Regions from separate parts of the Shigella sp. SIG3 genome, predicted to be linked through region 1. Evidence: predicted binding sites of a transcription regulator. Region 1 holds the regulator's gene; the other holds the start of a gene.
The links. Region 1 encodes LexA, which represses DNA repair genes until DNA is damaged. Its sites were predicted from a motif close to TNCTGTATGTACATACAGNA; they were not measured.

Region 1 (5,371 bases):
TGCTCCATCAATACGTCGCGGGAGATGTGGCGATGCTGGGTGACAATTGCCGCCATCAGCGAAGGCAGCACCAACATATGCGCAATGTTGTTGCGATAGTAGGTCATCAGCACCGCTTGCTCGCGTGGCAGAATGATGATGTCGCCGATAGTGTCTTTCTCGACTTCAAACTTGTTCATTTGCAGCGCGTGATCGATAAGCTCGCTGGCGCTGGCTGAAGGAACGGTAGAGTCCGTGGAGTAAGGTACGTTGCGCATCAGATCCAGGTAGCAGTTGAGTTGCTCGGTTAACTGCTCGCGGGTGAGTGAGCGCTGACGTGATGCCAGTAGCGCAGTACAGCACAGGTTCATGGCGTTTGCCGCGCCTGCGTTGTTAATGCGTACCATCAGATCGGCAGCAATATTATTGACCGTCGGCGTTAACCAGGCCGGACGCACCGCTTCGATGGGATCGATAGATTCACGCCAGTCTGGTACGTGCTGGTTAAGGTAGGTCATCAACGGCATTGGTTCACCGAAGTTGACGTAACCCTGACCGAGATTACGCAGCTTGCTTAAACCGCGCAGCATCTGCGGCAGGCTCTCTTTCTCTTTCGTCGCGCCGCGCAGTTCTTTGGCGTAAGTACCCACTTCCATGACGTGCTCATAACCGATATAGATCGGAATCAGCGTAATCGGACGCGTGCCGCCACGCAGCATCGCCTGAATGGTCATCGACAGCGTACCGGTTTTCGGATCCAGCAAACGCCCCGTGCGGGAACGACCGCCTTCCACGAAGTACTCGACGGAATAACCACGGCTGAACAGTTCGCCGAGATACTCACGGAAAACGGTGGAATAAAGTTTATTGCCTTTAAAAGTACGGCGAATAAAGAACGCCCCCAGACGGCGGAAAATCGGCCCGGCCGGCCAGAAGTTCAGGTTGATCCCGGCGGCGATATGCGGCGGCACCAGCCCCTGGTGGTACAGCACGTAAGAAAGTAGCAGGTAGTCCATGTGACTGCGGTGGCAAGGCACATACACCAGCTCATGACCGTCGTGGGCCAGCTGGCGAACGCGCTCGGCGTTATGGACGTTGATGCCCTGATAAAATCGGTTCCAGGTGAAGCCCAGAATGCGGTCAGTCAGGCGGATCATCTCGTAAGAGAAATTCGCCGCAATCTCTTCCATCAGCGCAATCGCGTTCTGCTGCGCTTTTTCATGGGAGATTTTTTTGCTGCGCGCTTCATCTTCTACCGCTTTGGCAATGGCGCGGGAGGCGAGCAGCTTATTAAACAGATCCTGACGAGCAGGCAGACGTGGGCCTACGGCAGCCAGACGTTGACGGGCAAAGTGCATACGCGCCACGCGCGCCAGTTTCTGAGCGATAGTTTTATCCGTGCCGTGTTCATCCGCCATACGGCGCAGCGACACTGACGGCGAGAAACGCACAAAACTGTCGCGACCGAGCCACAGTACAGCGAAAAATTTCTGTACGCCGTTAAGCATACGCAGCGGCGGGTTCACTTCGCCTTTTTCACGCCCCGGCGCGCGACCAAACATCACCGATACTGGCACCATCTGCACATCCAGATTTGGGTTGCTACGGTGCAAATCGAGATAGTCGTGGAAAAGCTTAATAGACTCTTCTTTCGGCGTGTAATAGGTGAATACACGCGGCCCGCCGTGAATGAACACATAGCGCGGCAGTAGCGTGCCGTCGATTTCCAGCGGCTCTAACGGGTCAGGCAAATCATGTGCCAGACACTGGGCGCGCAACGTCAGCAAATCTGCTTTCGAGTTGTACGGTAAAACGTACATAATTGGACGAGAGGTATCCAGCCCCAGTTCCGGGGCAGGATCTGCCGGAATAGACTTGCTTTTTACCAGGATGCTTAATGGTAAATTCAGTAATTTGTAGTAAATTCGTGGCCAGCCGGACATAAACGATGTAAAGCCTCTGGTTAATAATGCAAATGCGCGGCAAGGATAGCAGAAAGTCATGGGAAATTCTGTGGTATCCGCTCATGTTTCGCGCGGCGTTACGCAAACCCGAATCATCGGATTTAACGGTACACTGATATTGACGCTCATAATGTAAAAAGGTTCTTTCAATGGCCAATAATACCACTGGATTCACCCGAATTATCAAAGCTGCTGGCTATTCCTGGAAAGGTTTACGCGCTGCATGGATCAACGAAGCGGCATTCCGTCAGGAAGGCGTAGCGGTATTGTTGGCGGTGGTCATCGCCTGCTGGCTGGATGTGGACGCAATTACCCGCGTGCTGCTTATCAGCTCCGTGATGCTGGTGATGATTGTGGAAATCCTCAATAGCGCCATCGAAGCAGTGGTTGACCGAATTGGCTCTGAATACCATGAGCTTTCCGGACGCGCAAAAGATATGGGATCCGCCGCGGTGCTGATTGCCATTATCGTCGCCGTGATTACCTGGTGCATCCTGTTATGGTCGCATTTTGGATAACCCTTCCAGATTTCGATAAATCTCTGGTTTATTGTGCAGTTTATGGTTCCAAAATCGCCTTTTGCTGTATATACTCACAGTATAACTGTATATACACCCAGGGGGCGGAATGAAAGCGTTAACGGCCAGGCAACAAGAGGTGTTTGATCTCATCCGTGATCACATCAGCCAGACAGGTATGCCGCCGACGCGTGCGGAAATCGCGCAGCGTTTGGGGTTCCGTTCCCCAAACGCGGCTGAAGAACATCTGAAGGCGCTGGCACGCAAAGGCGTTATTGAAATTGTTTCCGGCGCATCACGCGGGATTCGTCTGTTGCAGGAAGAGGAAGAAGGGTTGCCGCTGGTAGGTCGTGTGGCTGCCGGTGAACCGCTTCTGGCGCAACAGCATATTGAAGGTCATTATCAGGTCGATCCTTCCTTGTTCAAGCCGAATGCTGATTTCCTGCTGCGCGTCAGCGGGATGTCGATGAAAGATATCGGCATTATGGATGGCGACTTGCTGGCAGTGCATAAAACTCAGGATGTACGTAACGGTCAGGTCGTTGTCGCACGTATTGATGACGAAGTTACCGTTAAGCGCCTGAAAAAACAGGGCAATAAAGTCGAACTGTTGCCAGAAAATAGCGAGTTTAAACCAATTGTCGTTGACCTTCGTCAGCAGAGCTTCACCATTGAAGGGCTGGCGGTTGGGGTTATTCGCAACGGCGACTGGCTGTAACATATCTCTGAGACCGCGATGCCGCCTGGCGTCGCGGTTTGTTTTTCATCTCTCTTCATCAGGCTTGTCTGCATGGCATTCCTCACTTCATCTGATAAAGCACTCTGGCATCTCGCCTTACCCATGATTTTCTCCAATATCACCGTTCCGTTGCTGGGACTGGTCGATACGGCGGTAATTGGTCATCTTGATAGTCCGGTTTATTTGGGCGGCGTGGCGGTTGGTGCAACGGCGACCAGCTTTCTCTTTATGCTGTTGCTGTTTTTACGCATGAGCACCACCGGGCTGACTGCGCAGGCTTATGGTGCCAAAAATCCTCAGGCATTAGCCCGTGCGCTGGTGCAACCGTTGCTGTTGGCGTTGGGGGCCGGGGCGTTAATTGCGCTGTTGCGTACGCCGATTATCGATCTGGCGCTGCATATTGTTGGCGGTAGTGAAGCGGTCCTGGAACAGGCGCGGCGCTTTCTTGAAATCCGCTGGTTAAGCGCTCCGGCGTCGCTGGCGAATCTGGTATTACTCGGTTGGTTACTCGGCGTGCAATATGCCCGTGCGCCAGTAATTTTGTTAGTGGTCGGCAATATCCTCAACATTGTGCTGGATGTCTGGCTGGTGATGGGGCTGCATATGAACGTGCAGGGCGCGGCGCTGGCGACGGTTATTGCGGAATATGCAACATTGCTGATTGGTCTGCTAATGGTGCGTAAAATCCTCAAACTACGCGGAATTTCCGGCGAAATGCTGAAAACTGCCTGGCGAGGAAACTTCCGTCGCTTGCTGGCGCTTAACCGCGATATCATGCTGCGTTCGCTGTTGTTGCAACTCTGTTTCGGCGCGATCACCGTACTTGGTGCGCGACTGGGGAGTGACATTATCGCTGTTAACGCGGTTCTGATGACGCTACTCACCTTTACCGCCTATGCGCTTGATGGTTTTGCCTACGCGGTTGAAGCGCACTCCGGTCAGGCATACGGTGCGCGCGACGGTAGCCAGTTGCTGGATGTATGGCGGGCAGCGTGCCGCCAGTCGGGGATTGTAGCGTTACTGTTTTCGGTGGTTTATTTGCTGGCAGGGGAACACATCATTGCGTTGCTGACGTCGTTAACCCAGATTCAGCAGCTGGCTGACCGCTATCTTATCTGGCAGGTGATTTTGCCGTTGGTTGGCGTCTGGTGTTATCTGCTGGACGGCATGTTTATAGGCGCAACGCGTGCCGCCGAAATGCGTAACAGTATGGCGGTGGCCGCCGCAGGTTTTGCGCTGACGCTCCTTACGCTGCCGTGGCTGGGTAATCATGGTTTGTGGCTGGCATTAACCGTCTTTCTGGCGTTGCGCGGGCTTTCTCTGGCGGCTATCTGGCGGCGTCACTGGCGCAACGGTACCTGGTTTGCCGCAACGTGACGGTTAAAAATTCTGAATAAATTATCCTAAGCCAAATTGCTGACTACACTTAATCTCACGTTCAGAAGAAAAGTGAACGTACTCTCATTCACAACCTAACGATGAGGTCTTGATTATGAATAAAGATGAAGCCGGCGGTAACTGGAAACAGTTTAAAGGTAAAGTGAAAGAGCAATGGGGCAAACTGACCGATGATGATATGACGATCATTGAAGGTAAACGTGATCAACTGGTCGGTAAAATCCAGGAACGTTATGGTTATCAGAAAGATCAGGCAGAAAAAGAGGTCGTGGATTGGGAAACCCGCAATGAATATCGCTGGTAATTAATCCCTCCTGCCCGACGTGTACAAGGATGTACGCCCTCTTAACGCGGTTTCTTTTTCACCTGCACAGAGTGATCATGCTGGCACTGTTCAGGATGACGACACGCTTCCACTTCCACGCATGCCGCACAGAGCCCATGTGCTTCAATCACATTATGCCGCAGGGCAAACCCCATTTTTGCCGCCAGCGTATGCATAATGTCTTCCACGCCTTCTGCACACTCTTCTTTCACCGCGCCGCAGCGATCGCAAATAAACATGGCTGACGTATGCGTGGGCTGGTCGAACAGATGACAGAGCACATAACTGTTGGTGGATTCCACCTTATGCACAAAACCTTGCTCAAGCAGAAAATCCAGCGCGCGATAAACCGTTGGCGGCTTGGCTTGCGGTTCAGCTTCGCGCAGTAAATCAAGCAGATCATAAGCGCTGATAGCGCCATCCTGCAGACTCATCAGGCGCAACACTT
Region 2 (5,371 bases), on a different contig from region 1:
ACCTTTAACTTCGATCTCTACGCGACGATCCGGAGCCAAGCAGTCGATCAGTGCAGCACGCTGTTTCACGTTGTCACAGGTGTTGCCAGTAACCGGGTTGGATTCGCCCATACCACGTGCGGAGATCTTGTCTGCCGGGATACCTTTGGAGATCAGGTAATCAACAACAGACTGAGCACGGCGCTCGGACAGACCCTGGTTGTAAGCGTCAGAACCGATGCGGTCAGTGTAACCCAGAACAACTACGGAACCGTCTTTCGGATCCAGGTTGCTCAGCTGGCTGTACAGCTGATCCAGAGCAGCCTGACCTTCCGGTTTCAGGGTTGCTTTGTTGAAGTTGAACAGAACGTCAGACTTCAGAGTGAAGTGCTTGGTCTGTACTTCCGGTGCCGGAGCTGGAGCAACTACCGGAGCTGCTTCGCCCTGACCGAAACGGTAGGAAACACCCAAGCTCAGCAGACCGTTGTCCGGACGAGTACCGATGGTGTTTGCGTCACCGATGTTGTTGGTCCACTGGTATTCCAGACGGGTAGCGATTTCAGGAGTGATCGCGTACTCAACACCACCTGCGAAAACCGGAGAAACGCCAGTGTCGTGGTCTTTAAAGGATGCGCCACCAGGTACGTTAGCCTTGGTGTCTGCACGCCATACCATACCACCCAGACGAGTGTAGATGTCCAGATCGTCAGTGATTGGGTAACCCAGTTTAGCGGTCAGCTGAACGCCCTGAGCTTTGTATGCGCCGTTGATGTTGTCGCCTTTGTACGGCATACGACCTAACCAGTCGTAACCCATTTCAAAACCAACATACGGGTTAACCTGGTAACCACCAAAAGCACCTGCACCCAGTTGGTTTTCGTGGGTCGGACCATTGTTAGGAATAAAACCAGTGTCATGGTACTGGGACCAGCCCAGTTTAGCACCAGTGTACCAGGTGTTATCTTTCGGAGCGGCCTGCGCTACGGTAGCGAAACCAGCCAGTGCCACTGCAATCGCGATAGCTGTCTTTTTCATTTTTTGCGCCTCGTTATCATCCAAAATACGCCATGAATATCTCCAACGAGATAACACGGTTAAATCCTTCACCGGGGGATCTGCTCAATATTAACTCTACCGATATCTTCGGCTTATGCCGAGCACCCCTGGCGATGTAAAGTCTACAACGTAGTTGAAAACTTACAAGTGTGAACTCCGTCAGGCATATGAAAAAAAAGTCTTGTATAAGGTATGTTTAATCTTTTTGTCAGCGACAATTTACAGAAAAAAAACGCGGAAACCGCTTCAGACAAGCCTTCGCAAGGAAAATTAGTCACGACTGAAAGCATTGGCTGGGCGACAAAAAAAGTTCCAGGATTAATCCTAAATTTACTTAATGATACAAATTAGAGTGAATTTTTAGCCCGGAAAGTTGTCTCGTTGTGTGAGAGGATGCGCTTACCGGACGCATAATAAACCCCATAGCGTTACCTTCATTTGCCGCATCAACAAGTTCAGCATGCTCTTCTTCAGTCAAATCATCTGTCAACCAACCGATCACCACACTGTAATTGCCCGTGCGTAAAGCGCGAACCATTGACTCCACTGTGTGGCAAGGGGAGAGCTGGCTAATCTGCATTACTTTCGTTAAGGGTAGCCCAGATGCCTGAACCCATTCCCGACTCAGTTTTTGTTGCGGTGTTAACCAGAGTTGCCAGCGCGATTGCTGACCGAGTTGCTGTAACAATGGCAACAGTAGAAGTTGCGTCATCATGGGCTGATCTTCGCGATAGACAACTTCACTGATAAGCCCGGCTGTAGTGTTTTCCGTAGAGACACGCGCAATTTTACTTGCTGCGGATGAGAACGACGAAGAACGATGTGCATAGCCTGAAGTGTACATAATCAATCCAGCCCCTGTGAGTTACTGTATGGATGTGCAGTACATCCAGTGACAACAAAGATCAACCCTATTTTCGGAAAGAGCCTCGCAAATTTTGTCGTTGGTGACGGGAAAACATAAATTAATCTTGCCCCTTAAGAATAAGTTGCCTATTTTCGTAGTTAACGGATCCGTTAATGTGAATCATTCTTTTATGTTATGATTTTAAAAGGAATTTTATGAAAAGCCTCTCCTATAAGCGGATCTATAAATCACAAGAATACCTGGCAACGTTGGGCACAATTGAATACCGATCATTGTTTGGCAGTTACAGCCTGACCGTTGACGACACGGTGTTTGCGATGGTTTCTGATGGTGAGTTGTATCTTCGGGCTTGTGAGCAAAGTGCACAGTACTGTGTAAAACATCCGCCTGTCTGGCTGACATATAAAAAGTGTGGCCGATCCGTTACCCTCAATTACTATCGGGTTGATGAAAGTCTATGGCGAAATCAACTGAAGCTGGTGCGTCTGTCGAAATATTCTCTCGATGCAGCGCTGAAAGAGAAAAGCACGCGCAATACCCGGGAAAGACTGAAAGATTTGCCCAATATGTCTTTTCATCTGGAAGCGATTCTCGGGGAGGTGGGGATTAAGGATGTACGGGCGTTACGTATACTTGGGGCAAAAATGTGTTGGTTGCGACTGCGGCAGCAAAACAGTCTGGTGACAGAAAAGATTCTGTTTATGCTTGAAGGTGCCATTATCGGCATTCATGAAGCTGCGCTCCCGGTGGCACGCCGCCAGGAGCTTGCAGAATGGGCTGACTCTCTTACGCCGAAACAGGAGTTTCCTGCGGAGCTTGAGTAATCTGGCGTTGCAGACGACCAATCTCTGGCAGTAATGCAATCAATAACCCAACTTGTTGTACGACCAGAGGTTCTTTGCTATCTGCCCGTGGTTCAAGTTGCTGCATCCGCTGTTTCAGGCCAGCTAATGCCTGATTGACGCGTTCTTCATCAGCAGGTTGATGATGTAACGCGTCATCAACATAGCAAACTGCGTCATCAAGAAACGCCAGAATTTCAGGATTAGTTAACTGCTCCCGGTGAGCACCGAGGGCTGAGATATAGCTGGTAAACGTATGGTTAAGGCACAGCAAGCGAAACGCGGCTTCGCGAATTTGCGGGGTAACGTTCGGTTCGCTGGACATATTTGATACCACAGACGCCAGTTCAGCATCACGGTTGTGTGCATCGCGGCGGGCAATACGATACGCCAGACGGTTATCACGCCCCTGATGGTATTGCTCCAGTATGGCATCGAGATAGCGACAGTTGGCCTCTGTGGCGCGTTCGAGCATTCGCGGCAGATTGCGAAACTTCCAGTCGGGCCAGATGTAGCTCACTGCCGCCCACGCAATGGCACAACCAATCAGCGTATCGATTACGCGAGGTAACGCTACTTCAAAACCTTCACCCAGTAAGTTAAAACACAGTAGCACCAAAAGTGTGATGAACATCGTTGCATGAGCGTATTGCACGTTACGGAAGGCAAAAAAGAGCACGCCGGTAATAACCAGCAGCACCAGCTGCCCTTCCAGTGATGGCACAAACCACAGCACAGGAATGCCAATCGCGATACCTACCAGCGTACCAATAATCCTTAACTTCAGGCGGTGGCGCGTGGCGTTATAGTTTGGCTGGCAGACAAACAAACTTGTCAGCAAGATCCAATACCCGTGATGCATTCCGGTTATTTGAATGATGGCGTAGCCGAAGCACAACACCAGCGACATTCTTACCGCATGACGGAAGAGGGCGGATTCCGGCGTGAAGTGACGGCTAAGACGCAGCCAGATATCACTCAATCCGTGCGGGCTGTCATCAGCGAGCTCATTTTCGTCATTATTACGGGGTAGTGCCTGGGCCTGTTCTGATTCAATTGTTGCCAGTTGGGCATCAATGGCGCGTAAATTGTTCAGCAAAAATCCCAGTGTTTTGAGTAAATCGGCGGGTGCGCCGTTATCGCGTATCCGCTCCAGCGCAGCATCAATATGCGTAAAAGCGCGCTCAAAATGCGGATCATGTTGATAAGACTGACGCAACAAAATACAGCGTGACAGTTGCTGGCACGCCTGGCCCTGCATCGACATCAGCCGCTGAAAACGGAACAGCACGTCGCTGTGGCGAAAATGTTCACGCAATGTTTGATACTGAATATGAGAAGAGCTGGCACGCTCGTGAATATCCTGTGCGACAAAGTAATAATGCAGCGTGCGACGCGTTCCCCGTTGACCACGATCGCCACGTAAGCGGGTCAGCAGCGAGAGTTTCGTCTGATTCAATGTCGCCATCAGCTGACCGTTGGCGAGAGCCAAATCGTACAGCGGTGCCTGGCTTTCATCTTCAATATCAGGATCAAACATGCGCGACTTGAGCTCAAGATAACGCGCCAGTTGTTCATAGCAACGCGCCAGGTTGTCCTGCAGCGGGCGGACCGGGAACAGCAGATGACCAATAAGTGTCAGGACGTTGTACCAGACGGCACCGGCCAGCAGATACATCGGCTGCTGATACCAGTGCTCATACAGTGATGTTCCCAACATAGTGTAAATGGCGATCAGCAATGCACCGAAGGCAATTGTTGCATAGCGTTGACCCAGACCGCCGAGCAAAATGAAGCCGCTGGTAGAGAGCGTTAAGCCAATCGCAAATAGCCAGGGCCAGGGAAACAGCAATTCTACTGAGGCCGAGGCGATAAAAAAGCAGAACAGCGTAATGATGAGGTTACGCAAACGTCCCGCCAGTCGGTCATCGAGATCGGTCAGCGCCGCTGCCACCATCCCCAGCGTTAGCGGAATCGTCAGTTTTACATCACCCAGCCACCACGGAAACGCTGTGGTTCCACAAAGCGCAATAAAAATACGCGCGTAATACAGCCAGGCGCTGTTCCAAGTATAGCGTTTGAGCAAAGGACTTAGCATAAAGGCCATATTAGTGGATTATTCAAAACGACGACGTGCATTGGCTTCACGCGCAGCTTGCGCTGTTTCTACCGATACCACGCGACGACCAACCGGCCATAGTGCAATAGCGGCAATTTTAAAGTTCGCAATGCCGACAGGAATGCCAATGATTGAAATACATTGTGCGATGCCCGTTGCAATGTGCATCAGGCATAACCACCAGCCAAAGAAAATCAGCCAGAAAATATTCAATACCGTACCGCCAGTATTCAGCAACACATTTTTGCCAGCCGGGTTCAGTTCATCGACATGAATAGCTTCATTGCCATAAGGCACCAGAGACAGTTTAGTGATCTCCCAGCAGGATCGTGTCAGCGGTAAGGTAAAAATCAGCACAATACTGACCAGAGTCGCCAACAGCCAGCCCAGAGTGGTGGCAAATCCGCCAAGCACAAAGTTCAGAATGTTCAAAACGGTACGCATAAAACCTCGCTTTACTGTGGTTTTCAGTAATGGGCGGCAATTGTAACGTTTTTTTGGGCTGGA

Region 2: sulA (SOS-induced cell division inhibitor SulA) is a predicted target of LexA. The motif match lies at 1,902-1,921, and genes of this name have one in related genera.

Annotation. Positions count from the first base shown of each region.
Region 1 covers NZ_JBQZXE010000035.1:12,109-17,479, forward strand. The annotation lists gene plsB (glycerol-3-phosphate 1-O-acyltransferase PlsB) at 1-1,922, opposite strand, end outside; gene dgkA (diacylglycerol kinase) at 2,093-2,461, shown strand; gene lexA (transcriptional repressor LexA) at 2,571-3,179, shown strand; gene dinF (MATE family efflux transporter DinF) at 3,252-4,577, shown strand; gene ACUU1I_RS08920 (CsbD family protein) at 4,693-4,902, shown strand; gene zur (zinc uptake transcriptional repressor Zur) at 4,944-5,371, opposite strand, start outside.
Region 2 covers NZ_JBQZXE010000017.1:17,811-23,181, reverse strand. The annotation lists gene ompA (porin OmpA) at 1-1,014, opposite strand, end outside; gene sulA (SOS-induced cell division inhibitor SulA) at 1,370-1,879, opposite strand; gene sxy (CRP-S regulon transcriptional coactivator Sxy) at 2,098-2,727, shown strand; gene yccS (YccS family putative transporter) at 2,690-4,852, opposite strand; gene ACUU1I_RS05740 (YccF domain-containing protein) at 4,862-5,308, opposite strand.